2 regions of the Pseudidiomarina marina genome follow, and region 2 is predicted to be linked to the other one. Evidence: predicted binding sites of a transcription regulator. Region 2 holds the regulator's gene; the other holds the start of a gene.
The links. The regulator FNR, encoded in region 2, switches genes on or off when oxygen is low (the NO sensors DNR and NnrR bind a similar motif). The targets are predictions, from matches to a motif close to TTGATCTAGATCAA.

Region 1 (6,897 bases), 960 kb from region 2:
AGCGTTATTGGTTAGTCGTTATTGGTTATTCGTCCTTGGTTATTCATCAAGAGAGCACTGTAGGCAGCGCTCCTTACCGGTGATTAACTTCGAAATGCCGTTACGATTGCGGGCAAAGAACAAATAGCCTTTGTCTGCAAACCATTTGATGACTGGCCAGCGTAACATCGCCGTCATCCAGCCACGCCCGACTGCCGACCACGCTGCGTGCGTCACATCTAGGCCATAAATCATCTCACCGTTTGCTTTTTGCCCATGCAAAATACGGTTGGCTTCCGCTACATCAATTTGCGGATAACGCTGTGCAAAATCGGCCGCCCAAATATTCTCAAACTTGAGTTGCTGCCGTGTATCTTTGGCTTTTAAATGCTTCATTTCTTTTACGCACAGCGGACACCCGCCATCGTAAAAAAGAATAAGTTGTGTCGCCACGAGCACTCCAACTGACTACAAATGATTGTTAATAACAATACGTGAAGCTGAAGAATTTGATCACGCTCTATAAATCAATGACAAACTGTTTAATTTTCAATCAGTTGATTTGTTAATAACTTGATTACATCTCTCTATATCAATATGATTCGGTCACCGTATATTTACGGATTCTTTACAATAATTAAAAAAATGGACTTCTAATGAAAAACTATAAACTAATACTTGCTTCTTCAATTGCAATTATCGGCCTTTCTGGCTGCGCCTCTACTACCCCAACCACAGAAACTTCAAAGTCATATATTATTTATGATCTTAAAGGCCATGATGTGCCAGGCGATATTATCTCAAATGCAATTGTGAAGGGTATTCAGTCTCAAACAAGTAGCGTAAAAGCAGTTCGCGATATACCTCCTTACCCTTTGCCAACTGAACCGGGTAGATTTGAATTAACTCGCCCGCAAGTAACTGGCAACTTGGCTGCATTTGTTGGTGAATTACCGCAGCGTCCAAGCTGTAAAAATTCGATTCTAACTATTAACGCAGCAAATACAGGTATGGCGGCGCAAGGTGAGAAGACAACATTCTTTGCTTGCTTGATTCCTTACACTGAAGGATATCGATTGAGCATTTACACCACATTTATAAAGAAAAGCGGCGCATTTAGCGCTGAAATGCTCGGTGCAACACTTGCACGTAGCATCGTGGGTGACTCGAGCCAATTCATACCTCGTACAGTTAACGCAATTATGGAAGAAGTTGGTACGCTGAATGTTAACTACGAAGTTGTAGAACAATATCCTACGCCAGTTTCCAACGCTGGCTAAATAGACGGGTGCAGTCCTTGGACTGCACCTTTCTGCCGCTTTTTCACCTCTATCACATTCACCTTTGACTTTACCTACAGATCTTATAAACTCTGCGCCATTGTATTTAAGTAGTTACTAAATTACGGTGGTAAGCTGCGATGAAGAAATTGATTTTCCCAGCCTTAATGAGCTGTTACATGGCGTTGTTGATGACCTGTTTAATCACGTGGATCAACACCGGCTTTGACTCTGGATTTTGGGGTCGTTGGTTTACAGCGTTTTATATCGCTTGGCCAATTGCTGGCTTATTGGTTTTAATCGGCGGTCAGCGTATTCGCGCTATTAGCGAAAAAATCGCGCAAAAACTATAAAAAAGAGGGGTGCAGTCCTTGGACTGCACCCCTCCTCTTTCGTCACTCGAGCGGTTAGCCTTAGAAGGTGTAGCGCACACCTACCATCGCCACAGTTGGGTCAATTTCAACGGCTACGCTTTCAATAGTAGTGCCGTTCAAACGAACGTCGGCATCGGTGTCGATATCCATTTTCGATACCATCACATGCACACCCCACTCGTCTGTTAACTTCCAGTTCAAGCCCGCTTGTAGCGCGTAACCGAAGCTGTCTGACAGTGCCAAATCGACGTGGTCGTCAGCGGTTGCAACGCCTAGCGCCCCAAGAGTCGAAACCAATTCGTTCGATACGTTATCTTCAAAGAACGTGGTGTAGTTCAAGCCGAATCCAACGAATGGCTTTACGTTTTCTGAGCCGATATCGAAGTGATACTGGGCTAATAATGTCGGTGGCAAATGTTTCGTTTCACCAATCTTCATGCCTGCTAACACCCCAGTACCATGAATTTCGTGGCTGAATGGTGTTGCCGCTACTAATTCTAACGTCCAATTGTTCGTCATTTTGTAGTCGATGGTGATACCAAGTTGGGTGTTGTTATCAACCGTGACGCCGGTACTGCCGGTTTCAAATCCAGCAATAGATTCAATAACTGGCAGGTTCGAGCTACTATCACTTGGCATAACGCCGATGGCGCCAACATTCACGCTGAATGTATCTGCGTAAGCCGGTGCTGCGCCAATAATGGCGACTAAACTACAAACTAATAATGACTTTTTCATACAGCTCTCCTTAGTAATTTCCGCACATTTTATAGGGTCACTGTCGAAATAAATTGATCGCGATCAATAAATGTAACCACAAGAAAATCAGGGGTATTTCTTGGAGCAGCCAATACCTACTTGGTGGTACGAGGAGGGGTGCAGTCCTAGGACTGCACCCTTCTTTTCTCTATAATCAGTGGAACCAAACAAGAGGAAGTGCGAAATGAAACTGACTGTCGACATCAGCAAATATCCGTTAGCTGAAAATTACATAGACCCAATTCGCGAGTTTATTGATGAACTGACGAAGCACCCAAACATTCACATCATCACCAATACACTCAGCACCCAAGTTTTTGGTGACTTCGATGACGTGATGGAAGCCATACAGGCGTGTATTAAATGGTCATTCAATAAATACGGGAAAGTCGTATTCGTATGTAAGTTCCTGCACGGCGATCTTCGCCCAGAATAAGAGACGTGCAGTCCAAGGACTGCACCCCACCTTCTTTTCTGTAAACTTACAATCTCTTACAAATCAATCTATTGCCTAAAAGATATATCCACACATAGACTGCAGTTGAAGTCCCCCAAAACTACAACAAGGAATTTCTCGTGAATAAATGGACAAATTGCGCGTTAGCCATCGCTTTAGCTACTTCATCAACCTTGGCTTTTGCTCAAACAGCAACTTCGCCGAGTTTTGATTTTATCAGTGGCGGTTATTTAAGTGCTGATTATGAGGATGAATCAGTCAACGGTTTGACTGCTTCATTCAGCCAATCTTTTGGAAACGATTGGTTCGTTACCGCTGATTACATGACAGCGTCTGAAGATTATGAAGAAGCATTAATGGACGACATTATTTATCGTGCTAAAGCTGAGATTTCGCGCTTGTACGGAAACGTGGGTTATAAATTTTATAACGAGGGTAACACCACCGCTTATATTTCTGGTGGTCTCGCGTGGGTTGAAGCCGTTATCAAAACCGATACATTCGGAGATTTCGGTGCTGATGAGACAGGCTGGAACCTAAAGGTTGGTGTACGTAACCGCTTTACCGATTCGCTCGAGGTCGACGCCAGTATTCGCCACTACGATGTCGGCAACATGGATAGTCAGGAAATCAGCGTAGCCGGACGTTACTTCATCAATTCAAATGTCAGCGTTGGTCTTGGTTACAGCATTGTTAGTAGCGAAGAGAATCATACTTTCTTAACTGCTTCATATCATTGGTAAAAATAAGGGTGCAGTCCAAGGACTGCACCCCACCTCTTACTCCACGGCGTGGCGGAATAAGGTCTCAAAACGCTCAAGCGCTTCATCAAGAATTGGTTCTTCAATTGTCAGAGCAGGCAAAAATCGAATTACATTCCCGTAGTACCCGCAGGCCAATAGAATCAACCCGTACTCCGGCGCCAAGCTAATAATCCGCTGCACTAATGCGGCATTGGGTTGCGCTGCATCACCGTCTACTACTAATTCAAGTGCGATCATCGCACCCACTTGACGCACTTCTAAAATCAATGACGGAAATTCCTGTTGAAGCTCATGCAAAACGGTAGAAAATTTCTCACCAACCCAGCTCGCGCGTGAAACTAATTGCTCTTCTTCAATAACCTGCAATACCGCAAGCGCTGCGGCACACGCAACCGGTGAACCACCATAAGTACCGCCCAAACCGCCTGGATGCGCCGCATCCATGATTTCAGCTTTTCCAACTACCGCAGCCAGTGGCAAGCCACCAGCAATTCCTTTCGCCATAGTCATAAGGTCAGCTTCAACGTCACTGTACTCGGCACAAAACATCCGCCCTGTACGACCAAACCCAGTTTGTATCTCGTCAAGAATCAACAACATGCCATGCTCGTCGCATAAAGCACGTAATGCCTGCAGAAACTCAGGCGATGCCATATAAAATCCGCCCTCACCTTGCACCGGTTCGACAATAATGGCTGCCACATCAGACGGTTCTATCGAAGCCTTAAACAAATGCTTCAAAAAACCAAGTGTTTCAGCAACAGTGACGCCGTGCGCTTCGTTAGGAAACGGCACATGATAAATATCGCCAGGGAAAGGACCAAAACCTGATTTATAAGGTGCATTTTTACCGGTTAATCCCATCGCCAAATTTGTACGACCATGAAATCCTCCGGTAAATGCAATCACCCCGCGTCGTCCTGTCGCTGATCGCGCAATTTTCACGCAGTTTTCCACAGCCTCAGCACCGGTACTGACAAACACTGCTTTTTTAGGCGTATTGCCGGGCGCTAAAGTCGTTAATTTCTCGGCAAGTTCAATTGCTACTTCGTATGGATTAACCATCACGCAAGTGTGCGAAAACTCTTGCAGTTGCTTGGTTGCCGCTGCCACCACCGCCGGATGTGAATGCCCCGTGTTACACACCGCAATACCAGTTCCTAAATCGATGTAGCGTTTGCCCTCAACATCCCAAACTTCGGCATTCTTCGCTTTCGCCACATACACCGGGTAAACATTGCCTTGGCCGCGAGCGATAACGGCTTGTTTGCGCTGTTGCAGTTGATTATTCGTTGTCATTCTTTGTTTCTCCTGCAGATATTACTGTGCCAAGCCACCGAAGCTTAGATATTTTGTTTCAAGGTAGTCATCAAGCCCGTATTTTGAGCCTTCACGACCGTATCCACTTTGTTTCATGCCACCAAATGGTGCCGCAGCGTTTGAAATGGCGGCGTCGTTGATGCCAACCATGCCAAATTGTAATTTCCGACCCATACGCATGCAGCGTCCAACGTCGCGGGTATAAACATAAGCAGCAAGACCATATTCCGTATCATTCGCCATATATAAGGCTTCAGCTTCGTCTGCAAAGCGCACAATACTTACAACTGGGCCAAACAATTCACTTTGTGCTAATTCAGAGTCGTTCGCGACGTTATCAACAACAACGGGTGCAAACCAAGCGCCTGATACCGCTTTTGTTTCTGTACAAATTCGTGCGCCATCAGCTACTGCTCGCATTACAAGCTGTTGTAAGTTTTCCGCCGCTTTGGGATGAATCAACGGCCCTACTTCGAGTTGCGATAATTTTGCCTGAAGTAATGAGATAAACTTATCCGCTACCGATTCATCAACCAGTAATCGATTGGCGCAGACACAGGTTTGCCCAGTATTTCGGAACTTCGCCAACATAAATCCTTCTACAGCGGCTTCAAGGTCGGCATCATCGAACACAATAAAGGGTGCATTTCCGCCGAGCTCCAAAGAAACGCGTTTGACGGTACTTGCACATTGCTGGGCAAGTAATCGACCGACCCGTGTTGACCCAGTGAAGCTAAATTTGGCAATAGCTGGATGTTGCGTTAAAACTTTACCGATAGCGGCGGAATCAGTACCAACAACAAGTTCAAATGCGCCGGCGGGCAAGCCACTAACCAAAGCCAACGCTCTTAACGCAAAAGCTGACAGCGGCGTCTCGTGCGCAGGCTTGGCAACAACGGTACAACCAGCCGCTAACGCCGCCGCAGCTTTACGAGCCAGCATGGCCATCGGGAAGTTCCAAGGCGTAATCACGCCAACCACTCCCACCGGCTGCTTTATCACCATAATCTGCTTGCTCGAATCTGGAGCTGGAATCGTATCGCCGTATGCGCGCGGTGCTTCCTCAGCAAACCAATGCAAGTAGCTTGCGCTGTAGTCGATTTCACCTATCGCTTCACTCAGCGGTTTGCCTTGTTCAAGACTCAAGATTTGCCCCAGCAGCTCGCGATGTTCTAACAACGCATCGCCCCAGCGCCGCAATAGTGTTGAGCGCTGCCGCGCCGGCACCTCTGCCCAAGTTTCAAATGCACCTGCAGCAGCGATAACGCATCGCTCGGCTTCTTCGGTCGATTGCTCTGGCAACCAAGCAACGTCTTTTTGGCTCGCCGGATTATTCACCGCGAAGCGTCCATCACCAGCCGTTTTGCCATCAAACCAACTGGACTCAAGTAGCCCTAGTTCAAGCGCTTCAACTATAAAATCTGCACTCATCGAATACTCCTGAAGTGGCGTGGAAGGAGGGGTGCAGTCCTTGGACTGCACCCCTCCTCTTTTTAAGCGGTGGCGGGGCTCACGCGCATAATCCGAACATTAAAGAAGCCATACGCCACGGCAATCACAGGCGTCAGCAAACATAAGAATGCCCATGGCGCATAATCAAAGGTTGCAACGCCGAGGCTGGCTGCCATGAACGCACCACAGGTGTTCCAAGGCACAAGCGGTGATGTCATGGTGCCCGCATCTTCTAGGGTACGAGACAAGCTCTCAGGTGCTAAGCCACGACGTTCAAATTCCAATTGATACATCCGCCCAGGTAATACAATGGCGATGTACTGGTCGGCTGCAACCACGTTTAAGCCGATGGAGGTTAAAACCGTTACAAGGATCAACGAACCGGTACCTTTTACGCTGCTCAATGCTGCTTTTACTAATCGCTGTAAAAGGCCGGTTTTTTCCATCATGCCGCCGAAGCACATCGCAGAAATAATCAGCCACACCGTAGTGAGCATGTCTTCCATACCGCC
Region 2 (6,897 bases):
GGTTTAAGGTTGGTGATGACACTTACCATGCTTTAGAAGAACCAACTAGCTTGAATACGCTTAGTTTACTGCCCGAATTGTACAAAGAAGGCATTGCGTCGCTGAAAATTGAAGGGCGCCAACGAAGCCCAGCATACGTGGCGCAAATTACCCAAGTTTGGCGACAAGCCATTGATGCCGTGATGGCAAACCCAGAGCAGTTTGCGGTTCAAGAACAGTGGGATCATGTTTTGGCGGGTCTTTCTGAGGGAAGTCAAACCACCCTTGGCGCCTACCACAGGAAATGGAAGTAACGATGAAATTTTCACTCGGAGCAATTCAGTATTTTTGGCCCAAACAAGTGGTCGAAAACTTTTACCAACAGGCAGCCGACTCGGCTGTGGATATTGTTTATTTAGGCGAAACCGTTTGCAGCAAACGACGTGAGCTGAAGTTTGATGATTACATGGCGATTGCGCATATGTTGCGCGAGGCGGGCAAGCAAGTCTGTTTATCAACCATGACCTTGTTAGAGGCTCCATCGGAACTGCGTGAGCTGCGCAAATACTGCGACAACGGTGAGTTTCTGGTGGAGGCCAATGATGTTGGCGCCATTCCGTACTTGCAGGAGCACAAAGTACCGTTCGTTGCGGGGGCAGCGATTAACTGCTACAACCAACATACATTACGAAAGTTAATGAGTTTAGGCATGAGCCGGTGGGTGATGCCGGTTGAGTTGTCACGTGATTGGTTAGCGAAGTTATTGCAGCAGCCCATGGTACACGATGTGCGCGATTGCTTCGAAGTGGAAGTGTTCGCGTTAGGGCATATGCCATTGGCCTGGTCCGGGCGTTGTTTTACCGCGCGCTCCGAGAACCGCCCAAAAGATCAATGCGAACTGGTCTGCATCAATTATCCAGAAGGGCGACCCGTCAGCAGCCAAGATGGCCAACAAGTGTTTGTACTGAATGGTATTCAAACGCAGTCGGGTAGCCGCTACAACTTGGTCAACCAACTCCCCAATATGGACGGCTTAGTAGATGTTGTGCGCTTGAGTCCGCAGTTGGTGGGAACCTTTGACTGGCTTGAAAAATTTCGTGCTAATGTGGCAGGTGGCGCGCCACAGAAACTGGATAAGAATGATAGCAACGGCTATTGGTTAGCCCTTGCCGGACTTGTGCAACAGCTCGATTAAAGCTCGCTTACACACCAAAAATTAGGGAGAGCTCATGTTACAAATTACCGATTTACAAGTTGAACAAAAAATGTGGCCGTTGTTGCGCCAAGCGTTTCGCCCCATGTTTTTATTGGGTGCTAGTTTCAGTGCCATTGCGATGCTGCTGTGGATACTGGTACTGGGCGGGCAAATTTCGTTGCCGGTTTACGGGCAAGTGATGTTTTGGCATGCCCATGAAATGATTTTTGGCTTTGTTGCTGCAATTGTTGTGGGCTTTTTACTTACCGCTGTTCAAAACTGGACAGGACTACGTGCCACCCATGGTCGAGCACTTGGTATTCTGACCATCGTTTGGTTACTTGGTCGATTGCTAATGCTTTTTGGCGCCGGCTTACCGGTATGGCTGGTGGCTGCGGTTGATTTGTTGTTTCTGCCGTTGGCCGCGATCTTGCTAGCGGTACCCCTTATTCAAGTGAAACAACAGCGTAACTTGTTCTTTGTGCCCGTACTGTTCTTGCTGACGTTTTGTAATGCGCTCATGCACTACGGTTTAGTGAGTGGCCGTTTCGATTTACAACAGTTAGGTAGTCAAAATGCCGTATGGCTGATCACGTTACTGATGGCCATTGTTGGTGGGCGTGTGCTACCCATGTTTACGGCGAACGGCACGATGACCCAAAAGGCGCAACCGATTGAGTGGCTCGATCGGATTGGGCTCGGCAGCTTGTGGCTAATTTTTATCCTCAATATCACCTTGTTTAATGCGCAATTGCCAAACGAGGTCATGGCCGCTTTATACGGTATTAGCGCCGTTGCGTTAGGTATTCGTTGCTTCCGCTGGCGCATTTGGATAACGCTTCGCGTGCCATTGTTATGGTCGTTGCATGTCGCCTATTGGTTTATTCCAGTTGGCTTAGCATTGTTTGCCCTACGTGAACTTGGTGTCACCAGCATCACAAACTCCATCGCGCTGCATGCACTTACCGCTGGCGCAATGGGCAACATGATTTTAGCGATGATAGCGCGGGTTTCATTGGGACATAGTGGTCGCCCATTGCAACCTAAGCCGATTATGTCATTAGCATTTCTATTGGTTATTTCAGCGGCGTTATCGCGCGTTGTACTTAATTGGTTGGTGCCCGATTTAGCCATGTCTTGGTTGGTATTTGCGGCGGCAGCATGGATTATTGCCTATGCCATGTACGTGGTGGTGTACTTGCCAATTCTTACCACACCACGCCCAGACGGACGTCCTGGCTAATCCGATTCGGTTGCGGTGGCTGGCGCTACTTCTGGACGTGACCAGAGCCACACCGCAACCGTCGCCATAATTCCAATCACGGCGAATTTTACGGCAAAAGGAGCAGGGCTGAATCCTAGCATAATGGCACTACCACTCATCATCACTGACGCAATCACTTTTGGTTGACGTTTAACCACGCCATATTTACGCCAAGCAATAATTTGCGGCCCATACTTCGGGTGCGCCAGCAACTTTTGCTCAAGCACCGGCCACCCTTTACCGCCAGCCCAAGCTGCGACAAGTAAAAACGGAACCGTTGGCATAATCGGTAGCAATAACCCGATTACTCCAAGCAGCAACGCTAAGATTGCGATAGTGCGCCACAGCAGAATGCGCAGAATTACCCTCATAAAAAACCGACCTATATGTTACTGAATCGAAAATCGAGCACTGAGGCTATTTCAACCCTAATCGGCTTGCTAGCTTGTGTAAGTTGCTCGGATCAAGATCCAGTATACGGGCTGCTTGCGTCCATTTATAGTCGGTATACTCGAGCGCTTGTTGAATTAACTCGCGCTGCACAGTTTGCACGGCATTCTTTAAATTCAACGAACCGGCCTTTAAGTTGCTCTTGGTTCGCGGTATCGGCAGCTCGTTTGCTCCTATTGCTTGAACCACTGCAGTTGGCAAATCGAGCAGCTCGGCATCAATACTGACGATGTCATCGCGGCGAGCACCTAAGCTTAACGCTTTGATCGCGGCGCGGCTGATCGTATGTTCCAGTTCACGCACATTACCTGGCCAGTCGTAGCGTTGTAGTGCTTGCTCGGCAGCGGGTGACAGACGCAGCGCACGAACGCCCAAGCGGGCTCGGTTGAGCTCCAGGAAATGCCCCGCCAGTACCGAAATATCATCTTGGCGCTCACGCAAAGGTGGAATAGGCAGTGGATACACTGACAAGCGATGATACAAATCGGCGCGAAAATCGCCGGATTTTATCTGTTGTTTTAAATCGCGGTTAGTCGCTGCCACAATCCGAACATTTACCTTGTGTGAGCTATCACTACCGAGGCGCTGAATTTCGCCATTCTGTAATACTCGCAGTAATTTGGCTTGAATGGCTAAGGGCAACTCACCCACTTCGTCTAAAAATATGGTACCGCCATCAGCACTATCAAAACGGCCGGCGCGTTCACCCGTGGCACCGGAATATGCGCCGCGGGTATGCCCAAACAGCTCACTTTCGGCGAGGGTTTCTGGCAAGGCGGCGCAGTTCACATACACCAACGGTTTATGGTTGCGAGGTGATAACCGATGTAACTGGCGTGCAAACAATTCTTTACCGACGCCAGTTTCGCCGAGTAACAATACCGGCAAATCAGATCCAGCAACCACCTCTAACTCTTGCAACACCGTCATCAATGCGGCACTGCGTCCAATAATTTCTTGGCTATCGGTACCATTGCTGTTAAGTGAGTATTCACTGTCGCGACGATTGTTGCGAAGCGCTCGAATGTTTTGCTCAATCAAACCCATTCGAATCGCAGCTTCTACCAACAAACTAGCGCGCTGCAATGCCTGCATCGTGCTGTTATCAAAAGTGCCGGGGGTTAGCGCATCTAGTGTCAGTACACCCCAACACTTGCCTTCAATGTACAAACTAATGCCCATGCAATCATGCACGGCAAGATGGCCATCTGGACTATCTTCAATCAATCCATCATAGGGGTCAGGCAAGCTACTATCGGGTTCAAATCGAACCGTTTCCCGACTACTCAAGATACGTTCAAGGCGAGGGTGTTGTTGCACCAAAAAACGTCGACCAAGTGCTTCGCGTGCTAGTCCAATACTCGCAACAGGACGCAGCATATCTTGGTCATGTTTGAGTATCACGACAGCGCCACAGTTAAAATGTGTGCGTAGAGTTTTCACAACCTTTTCCAAGCGAATTACCGCTGGTAAATCGGTCACTAAATCGGCGATTAGTGTTTCAAGTAAAGAGACATCATGCATGGTAAAAACAACCCTTTTAGGCCTGAATGACCCGAATTTCAATGGGTTTAATTTACCATTGCTGAAAAAAACTCGATATAAATCAAAGTGGGTAGTTTTGGCATCGAAATTGCACCAGTAAAGGGGTAAATACGCTCAGTTGCGCTGTTTTCAGCGGAAAATTTTTAGTTAGGAGAAGCCATATGACTACCCAGACCGTCCATAGTGAAGCACTTGCCGTATACCAAGCGATGCCGAAGAAAGCACTCACCGAATTTATGGTGGAGCACTTTCATGAAAAGCACCGTACCCAATTGCCAGATTTAATCAACTTGGCGCGCAAAATTGAAGACGTTCACAACGACCATAGCGAGTGCCCAGCTGGTTTGGCCGAACACCTGCAAGCAATGTACCAGGAGCTAGAAAGTCACATGATGAAGGAAGAGCAAATATTGTTTCCAATGCTTGCCGGCGGTATTTATCCACAAGGGCCAATCGCCGTGATGGAAGAGGAGCATGATCAGCATGAGCAAATGATTGCGCAGTTGCTTGAGTTAACAAACCAATGCAATGCGCCACGAGGCGCTTGTGGTAGCTGGATTATGCTGTATGAGGGCATCAACGAATTTGTCAGCGACCTACATCAGCACATCGCCATTGAAAATAGCGTGCTCTTTAAGAAAGCTGAAGAAGCAGGAAAAGGCCACCATGGCAACGGCCACTGTTGTGGCGGTTGCCAATAGGCATAACGAGTTATTGAGCCAACTCGCGTAAGCGGGTTGGTTCAATAACGTTGACCAGTTTGTTTTGCACGTCAATCACTCCTTCTAACTGCAACGCAGACAGAATGCGGCTGATGGTTTCAACCGATAAGCCGAGGTAATTGCCGATGTCAGCACGGGTCATGGTGAGTCGGAACGACCGACTCGACAAACCGCGTTCTTTAAAACGATCCGCAAGGGTCACCAGAAAGTGAGCTAAGCGCTGTTGTGCTGAGCGGTTGTTGAGTGTTCCTAGTAACTGCTTACTTGTAAAAATTTCGCCACTCATTAAGCGCCACATTTGGCGGCGTAAACCCGGCATTTGTTCCGCAAGATCATCTAATGAACTCACCGGAATTTCGCACAACATGCTGGTTTCAAGTGCTTGGGTGTAACTCCGATGTTCGCTGTTGGCAAGCGCATCAAAGCCAATTAAATCGCCGGGTAAGTGAAAATCAATAATTTGTTCAACGCCATTGTCATCAATGGTATACGACTTAAGTGAGCCGCTACGAACAGCGTATAAAAACTTTAGTGGTGTACCGGCATTCACTAATACGTCGCGTTTGTGAATCGGTTTGTGGCGCTGAATGATTGTATCTAAACGCGCCATACCATCTTGATCCAGTTGATACGGTAAACATAGCGCTGCCATGCTGCAATTTTGACAATGAATGTGTGAAGTCATATTCGCCATAACGTTTTCCTGATGCAGATCAAAATCAAATATCAATGTATGCAGTATACGCAGTCTAGTTGCAAATTAACCTTGCGCTGAAGGAGTACCCTCGAGATCCCTCTCAAGGGGTAGATCGGACTAGTTTTTCGGACTGAGATTTTCCTTCACTTCAAGCGCGTTGAAACTGTAATCGGTGTCAGGGCGGGTACCTTTGCCAATTTTTATTTCAACAATACTCTCAATTTCACTCGATTTGCGACCACCAATATGAACTCCGGCGCTAAACGTATCGCGCGGATAGTGCGTGGTGGTGCACGAAATCAGCCCGCAGCGCGTAACCATGTCATTCGAACTGGTGTAGCCAATGCTTGATTCGGGGCTCACGCGCTCACGATCAATCAATGTTTCACGGTGTGTGACGACAAACCAGTCATAACCATTTTCCAGTGTTACTTCAGCGGCTCGTAGCAGCGCATAATCCATCGCTTTGGTTTTGTCAGAACCGCGCGCCTTAAAACTTACGCGATACTGCGTATCCGAGATTTTAGTTTCTTGGTAGCCATAGCCGGAGCCTTCCGCTTTGCGGTAATCAGGCTGTGAGCTACAACCGACAAGTACAAGGCTTGCTAATGTGAACAACATAACAATGTGTGTTTTCATGGTCGTTCTCCTTTTTTAATGCTGCTGGCTAGCTTTCGATGTCAAACGCCAAGCAGCGTTAAGTGTCTCTTGTTCTTGCGCTGGCGTTAATGGCGCCGAGCGCATCATTTGATCTAAAATTGGGTCCAGCACGTGCTGATCTGTTGCCGTTTGATAGCTATCCGACTGTGCCGGTGTTGCGACTTCCATACTCGCTACCCGTTGCCAAGTGCCATTGCGGCGGCATTGAATCGCCGTGGTTGTGCTTTGTTGCTGGGTTAATTCATACTGGCGGCAATAATCACCCTGGTTATCCACAAAGGTTAACTGTCCGGTAAATGTTGCGCCGGCAACGAGCTCGAATGGCTGACCACTTGGCTGTGTTTCTAGTGCCGCAGCAATCGCAGCGTCGGCACTGTTAGTTGTT

Region 1: a site for FNR is predicted at 2,425-2,438, ahead of LG272_RS07130 (OmpW family protein). Genes of this name have one in related genera too.

The regions. Positions count from the first base shown of each region.
Region 1 covers NZ_CP085233.1:1,513,658-1,520,554, reverse strand. The annotation lists gene LG272_RS07145 (thiol-disulfide oxidoreductase DCC family protein) at 40-432, opposite strand; gene LG272_RS07140 (hypothetical protein) at 636-1,259, shown strand; gene LG272_RS07135 (DUF2798 domain-containing protein) at 1,400-1,612, shown strand; gene LG272_RS07130 (OmpW family protein) at 1,673-2,371, opposite strand; gene LG272_RS07125 (YkoF family thiamine/hydroxymethylpyrimidine-binding protein) at 2,577-2,828, shown strand; gene LG272_RS07120 (outer membrane protein) at 2,969-3,592, shown strand; gene gabT (4-aminobutyrate--2-oxoglutarate transaminase) at 3,629-4,912, opposite strand; gene LG272_RS07110 (NAD-dependent succinate-semialdehyde dehydrogenase) at 4,934-6,364, opposite strand; gene nhaC (Na+/H+ antiporter NhaC) at 6,427-6,897, opposite strand, start outside.
Region 2 covers NZ_CP085233.1:556,770-563,666, forward strand. The annotation lists gene LG272_RS02685 (peptidase U32 family protein) at 1-293, shown strand, start outside; gene LG272_RS02690 (U32 family peptidase) at 296-1,174, shown strand; gene LG272_RS02695 (NnrS family protein) at 1,209-2,417, shown strand; gene LG272_RS02700 (YbaN family protein) at 2,414-2,809, opposite strand; gene norR (nitric oxide reductase transcriptional regulator NorR) at 2,856-4,412, opposite strand; gene LG272_RS02710 (hemerythrin domain-containing protein) at 4,595-5,134, shown strand; gene fnr (fumarate/nitrate reduction transcriptional regulator Fnr) at 5,145-5,849, opposite strand; gene LG272_RS02720 (CC0125/CC1285 family lipoprotein) at 5,970-6,491, opposite strand; gene LG272_RS02725 (hypothetical protein) at 6,507-6,897, opposite strand, start outside.